Regions from separate parts of the Paenibacillus sp. FSL H7-689 genome, predicted to be linked through region 3. Evidence: riboswitches for the same ligand, from Rfam matches in the RefSeq annotation. Region 3 holds a riboswitch; each other region holds the start of a gene.
What was found. Region 3 has a riboswitch for S-adenosylmethionine ahead of C170_RS00485 (methionine ABC transporter ATP-binding protein). Riboswitches for the same ligand answer to the same signal wherever they lie in the genome.
Positions count from the first base shown of each region.

Region 1: it holds a riboswitch for S-adenosylmethionine, as region 3 does, so the genes downstream of both, metA (homoserine O-acetyltransferase MetA) here and C170_RS00485 (methionine ABC transporter ATP-binding protein) in region 3, are expected to answer to the same signal.
Region 2: it holds a riboswitch for S-adenosylmethionine, as region 3 does, so the genes downstream of both, mmuP (S-methylmethionine permease) here and C170_RS00485 (methionine ABC transporter ATP-binding protein) in region 3, are expected to answer to the same signal.

Region 1 covers NZ_ASPU01000015.1:486,967-489,240, reverse strand. The annotation lists gene corA (magnesium/cobalt transporter CorA) at 1-374, opposite strand, end outside; SAM riboswitch class I at 826-949, shown strand; gene metA (homoserine O-acetyltransferase MetA) at 1,186-2,103, shown strand; gene C170_RS13080 (PLP-dependent transferase) at 2,128-2,274, shown strand, end outside.
Region 2 covers NZ_ASPU01000007.1:37,876-40,149, reverse strand. The annotation lists gene mmuP (S-methylmethionine permease) at 1-1,097, opposite strand, end outside; SAM riboswitch class I at 1,190-1,291, opposite strand; gene C170_RS04495 (Ger(x)C family spore germination protein) at 1,362-2,274, opposite strand, start outside.
Region 3 covers NZ_ASPU01000002.1:106,970-109,243, reverse strand. The annotation lists gene C170_RS00490 (methionine ABC transporter permease) at 1-124, opposite strand, end outside; gene C170_RS00485 (methionine ABC transporter ATP-binding protein) at 125-1,159, opposite strand; SAM riboswitch class I at 1,286-1,427, opposite strand; gene C170_RS00480 (Cthe_2314 family HEPN domain-containing protein) at 1,557-2,273, opposite strand.

The DNA.
Region 1 (2,274 bases), on a different contig from region 3:
GTACTGATTTCCTGTTCCCACAGGATCGGTTTCAGTGTGCGCAATTCGCTGATCTTGTGCTTGGTAACACTAATAATGAAATGTCTGCCAAGGAATAAGTTGACCGCACGTAGAAATATCTCTTCATCATCAAAACGGATGCTATTAATCACAATAAAATAATGGTTCTCATAAATTTCAATCTTCGGACGTTGTTCTTCGTCACTAAGACAGTCTTCTACAGCCAGATCATGCATCAAGAACAGCGGCTGAAGTACCGCCAAATCGTCTACGTCTGCATCAATCCAGTAAAATCCTTCCGCTGGTGGAGTCAGCGCCTGCTGAATGTCGTCCACCGGAATAAATACACCGTTGTTTACCAACCGGATTTTCATCGTTAATCTACTCCTTCTGCACCCGCCAACTTGGCGGATATTATCATTATGGGCGCAAAAAGAACAAATCAGCCGGTCGGCAGCGGAGCCTGGAGATCAGGGCTGCGTTCACTATATAATCAAACGGAAGTCACGTCCCGCTGCCGGCATGCTGATGTCAGTTCTCTATGCAGTTTGTCGGAATTCGGCTGCCAGTCAGGCCTCGGGTCGCCATCCATTTAATATGTCACCTCTCACATAAGGGTTTATAACACCTTGTTTAGTATACCGCTGGTACAAGGTGCTTTCAAGCGCAAAAATGTGTCTATTTCGCGCCCTGAGGCAGTGTATGACAACGGATGATGAACGGTTCCGATCTGGGAAGCAGACATCGAACTGCAACTTGACGTGAGGGCATTAATGTAATAAAGTAGACGGTGAACCATATTTAATTACAATCTAATACAGCGAAATCTTATCAAGAGTAGGTGGAGGGACTGGCCCGATGAAACCCGGCAACCGGCGGTATACCGCACGGTGCTAATTCTTGCAGCGACTAAGTGTCAGGTGGCACTGTTGTAACTGAGAGATGAGAGAGGCGCATATCTATTTTACATATGACCTTTCTCGAAATCCGAGGAAGGTCTTTGTCATATGCCCCGACTTCTCAGCAGTGATTTTCGCTAAGGAACTTGAGGTTGTTTGTAACGTTGGATGAAAGAGCAATTCAATGTTTTTACAAGCTCAAGGCAGTCTATAACTGTATTGATGTGAAGACATCAAGCCAAGGGTGGCTGCATCTATCTATGCACAAGGAGGAGTTAGACTTACTATGCCAATCAAAATACCCGATACGCTACCAGCAAAAGAAGTACTTGAAGGAGAGAATATCTTCGTCATGGATGAAACTTCTGCATATCAGCAGGATATTCGTCCACTCCGTATCGCTATATTAAACCTGATGCCCACAAAGGAAACGACCGAAACACAATTGCTTCGTCTGGTGGGAAACACGCCTATTCAGGTGGATGTCGTTCTTGTACATCCCAAATCCCATACGTCGAAGAATACGTCTCAAGAGTATTTGGATCTGTTCTATAAAACCTTTGATGAGATTGAGCACCGTCGTTTCGATGGAATGATCATTACGGGTGCCCCGGTGGAACAGATGGATTTCGAAGACGTGAACTATTGGAATGAAATCCAGGAGATCTTCGAATGGACCAAAACCAATGTGACTTCAACCCTCCACATATGTTGGGCTTCTCAGGCAGGTTTATACCATCATTTTGACGTACCCAAGGTTGCACTTGATGAAAAGTGTTTTGGCGTTTTCCCACATACCATCAATAAACCACATGTTCCGTTGTTGCGTGGATTCGATGAAGTATTCAACGTTCCACATTCCCGTCATACGGAAGTGAGACGCGAAGATATTGAAAAGAATGAGAATTTAGAGATTTTGGCTGAATCTGAGGAAGCGGGGATCTTCCTGGTTGCTACCAAAGACGGCAAACAGATTTTTGCCACAGGACATGCCGAGTATGACCCGTTCTCATTAAAGTGGGAGTATGACCGGGATGCAGCCAAAGGTTTGGATATCGCATTGCCTAGGCATTATTATCCGAATGACGACCCTTCCCGTGTGCCACCAGCTACTTGGCGCGCTCATGCCAACTTATTATTCTCTAACTGGCTCAATTACTATGTGTATCAAGAAACACCTTACGATATTGGCCCGCAAATCTAATCGAGATTACAGGAGGATGCAGCAATGGAAGACAACAACAAGTTGAAAATCGAAAGCCGCTTAGCACAAATTGGGTCCATTAATGAACCGGTAACAGGCGCCATTAACTTTCCGATCTATCAATCCACTGCGTTTCGCCACCCGAAGCTTGGACAAAGCACGGGGTTTGAT
Region 2 (2,274 bases), on a different contig from region 3:
ACCAGCGTAATATACACCGTACCTGGTGCAATAATACTGGACAGCAATGCCAGCGCACCACCCACCATACTAATCAGAAGTGCATTCAGGGGTACACCCTGTTTGGTCAATTTGGCAAACCACGGGGAGATCGTTTTTTTGTCAGCCAGAGACCAGAGCATCCGCGACGAAGCATACAGGCCTGAATTGGCAGCAGAGAGAATCGCCGTCAGAATAACAAAGTTCATAATATCTGCTGCATAGGGTACACCCACCCGCTCCATTACCGCTACAAATGGACTTTCCAGTACACTGGCATCCGACATGGGTAGCAAGGCCGACAAGATAACAATCGTTCCGATGAAGAAAATAACCAAACGCCACAGCGTTGTATGAATAGCCTTTGGTATCGTCTTTTCCGGGTTCTCCGTCTCACCGGCGGCAATCCCGATTAACTCGGTGCCTGAGAAGGCAAAGTTTACAGCAAGCATGGTCATCAATATCGCTGTAGCCCCATGAGGGAACCACCCGGATGCGGTAATATTCGATATAAATGGAGCCGGTTCAGAATCCGCCATCGGGATGATGCCGAACATGGCTGCGCCACCGATTATAATGAAGATTACGATAGTCACTACTTTTACAGATGAGAACCAGAACTCGGATTCCGCAAAAAATTTCACCGTTAGAGCGTTAAACAGAAAGATCATCAGTGCAAAAACCGCGCTCCATATCCATACGTTTACCGATGGGAACCAGCGCTGCATAAGCAATCCGGCGGCTGTGAATTCGGAGCCAAGCGCAACAGTCCAGGTTAACCAGTATAACCAAGCCACCGTGTAACCTGTTGCCGGTCCGATATATTTGGCTGCATAACTATGAAATGCTCCCGTCTCTGGCATATGAACAGACAGTTCACCAAGACAGAGCATCACCAGATATACAACGATGGCTCCAATCAGATAGGACAGAATGGTTCCCAGTGGTCCCGCCTGCTGAATGGTGTAACCTGAGCTGAGGAATAATCCCGTTCCAATGACTCCTCCGAGAGAGAGCATGACCACATGCCGTGCCTGCATTTTCCGCTGAAAATGCCCTTTGTCGTTGTTGTTCTCCATACCTTCTGCTCCCCTACTTCTTCATCCAGAAAAAACAAAAAAGACCCACTCTGCCTAAAGAGTGCGCCGTTACTGACAAATAAAAACAAACGCTCCTATCTATCAGGCTTTCACCCGCTGGAATTAGCACAGTATCCTTCAGATCTGTTGCTGAGGTTTCTAAGGGCCAGTCCCTCCACCTCTCTGGATAAGAAAATGATTTTTTACTAATATAGCGATCTATCATGAATGTGTCAACAATTAAATAATATATGGCACACCTCGCTATTCGGTGGAAGACCCCGGATTCGTGATGGTGGTCTTTACCTCATAGGTGATCGGCACGGTGCTAAAAATTTTATCCCAATCGTCTTTGACTTTTTTCCATGTTTTAGGTTCTTTAATACGCAAGCTATCCCGAAAATCCGCAACATCTACTTTATAGGTATGCTGCAGTTTGTATAACAACTGTCGAATCTGTTGTTTGGCAAGTTCAGCAAATTCTTTTTCCAATTCACTGAGATACGCACCTTTTTCCTCTTCCTCGGGAGCACGCCAATCCTCCATCAACCAGCCTTCGGATTCAGTTTTCACATGGAATGAAATATCATCGCCAACCACTTTTGGAATTATTGTTGTTTTTTTCTTCTTCATTTCATATACAACAGTGAACCCCTCTTTATTGTATGTCTTCAAGATACCTCCTTTTTCTTTAGGTCTGAGCCAAGATAGCCCTTCTAGATCCGTTTGGCTGAGTTCCCCGATGAATTTGGTTGTTTTCCCATCAAAGATACTGGCACCGGAGAACTTGTCCTCTCCATTGAAGTTCAGTACATTCTGGAGCAAAAAGCTGGAACCGGATTGCATTTGTGCATCTAATTTGGAGAGTAGAACGGGGTCCAGGATTTTATTGGACAAGTATGAATTACCGGTAATACCTGTAAGATAAAATGCTGGAATCCGGGAAGGATCATCTGAAGTCAGTACATCAACAGCGCGATGATGGCTAATCAACACCAGACAGTTAGGACGAATATCGTTATCCCGAAGTACAAAATCCAGCAGCTGGTCCAGACCATACTTTTTGGCGATATCCTTGGACACAACGATAACCTTCAGATGATGTCCGATGAGCGGATGATCTCGTCTCAGTGCAAACTGACGAAAGATTTGCAGCAATGAATCTCCGGTAAGCTGT
Region 3 (2,274 bases):
TGAACAGCAGTACTCCGAGCGGTAAACCTAAGATAACGGTAAACAAGCCTGATACACCCAAAATTTGCAGTGTCTCTATGGAAGCTTTACCAACCTCTTCCCAACGTACGGTTGAAAAATCCATCTAACGAAGCACCTCCACATCAAGTCCCTCAGCGGTTAATTCTGATATCGTCCGATCAATCGCATTTGAATCACCCTCGAACCGAACGGTCAGCTGCCCATAAGGAACCTGTTTGATCGTAGAGATTGTACCTTGCAGGATGGCAAAATCCACGCCTGTTTTACGTACCGTTCTAGACAAAATCGCTTCATACGTTTTGTTACCCAGAAAGGATATCTTCACAAGTTTGGAAGCAGCACCTGCCTGCAATTCAACGCCTGCATTTGCCAGAGCGGTCTCTTCCAGAGCAAGTCCAGCTTCATGGTCACGCATCATGAAGTCCCGCGTAATCGCATGCTGCGGCTTCAGGAACACGTCTGTAACAGGTCCTTGTTCCACAATGCCACCTTGATGAATGACAGCCACCTTGTCACAGATGTTCTGAATGACATGCATCTCATGTGTGATCAGCACAATCGTAAGGTTGTACTTTTCATTAATGTCGAGTAATAACTTAAGGATTGAATTTGTCGTCTGCGGATCAAGTGCCGAAGTAGCCTCATCACAGAGAAGAACATTTGGGTCACTTGCAAGTGCTCTCGCAATCCCTACACGTTGTTTTTGGCCACCCGATAATTGAGCCGGATATTTGCTGCTATGGTGCTCCAGACCAACCAGTGCGAGCATTTCCTTCACTTTGCGATCAATGACTTCCTTGGGTGTATTCACAAGTTTTAGTGGAAAAGCTACATTGTCATATACCGTTGCCGAGGATAACAGATTAAAGTGTTGAAAAATCATTCCGATCTTGCGTCTCTGTTGCTGCAATTCGGTTTTGCTCAGTTCAGTCAGGTTAATTCCGTCAACCCATACCTCACCCTCCGTAGGCCGTTCCAGCAAATTAATACAGCGAATCAATGTGCTTTTGCCCGCTCCGGAATGGCCAATCACTCCGTAGATTTCGCCCTTTTGGATGCTCAAATTCAACTCGGATAACGCTGTTGTAGATTTTGTTCCTTTGCCGTACGTTTTCGTTAAACCTTTTAATTCAATCAATCGCACTTGCCCCTTTCCAACCACCTACATGTATCTTTACCCGATCTAAAGGAAAACTCCCCCTAAAGTACAAAAAAAGAGCCCTTTGCAGATACAAAGAGGGCTCTTCACGTGAAAGAATATACCTTCTCATCTGCCAAAATCGTGTCTTGCACCATTTTGTAGGAATTAGCACCTAACATCTATAACGAATGATACATGTATCATGTCATTACAAATCGGTTGCCGGGCTTCATCGGGCCTGTCCCTCCGCCGCTCTCGATAAGAAATATGTTGTTGTAGGATTTTATAAGTTCATGTAGTTTATGCTTTATAATGTGAACGTAACTTCCGAAATATCAGTTATATCCATGTAACATTCGATTGAAACTCAGTATATTCCAAGTATTCCGATTTGTCAAAGGGAATTATTTCTTTTCCATATTTTATTGATATAACTATAAGAGGCTGTTAACGTTTCACAGACCATATCCACGCCCTGACGCATTTCCTGCACATGCTGATTCAGATCCTCCAATTTCACTTTACCTTGCAAGGTCTGGTGTAACTGCCACAGGTCATCGTGCATTTCTGAGTTCATGTAGTGAATTTCCATATTACGTCGCTTGCGCAGCTTGCTCATCGGTTCACGATAAGAGTCCTTGATCTGTATTAATTGCAATGCAAGATCATGATGCTCCCGTGCATAGTCGAACTGCCTTAACACAGTAAAATAAGAAAAATGCGCTTTGGTATTGGAAGTATTCAGCTGGAATATTTCATTTAATACTGTGCCGACTTTATCCAGAATGGCAAAGCAGCGGATAAAGCCATCTTTGTAGAAATACACATAACGTGCATACTCGGCTTTTTCAGTCGGCGTCATATCATCCGTTGAACCTGCAACGACCTTTTTACGAAAATGAGCAGCAGCGAAACAGCTTTGCTCCAGTTCATCCAGTGAGGAGATGAGTCCCTGAGTCCACACATACAGTTTCCGATAGTCATGCGTGGGATCATGGTCCACATGCATTTGTCGTTGAAATAGCTCAAGCGTATGCGCCATTGCGTCCATCGCTGCTTTCAATTTACCTTCGTTTATACGTGGCTTTTCCCCCAACAACGTTCGCAGCATA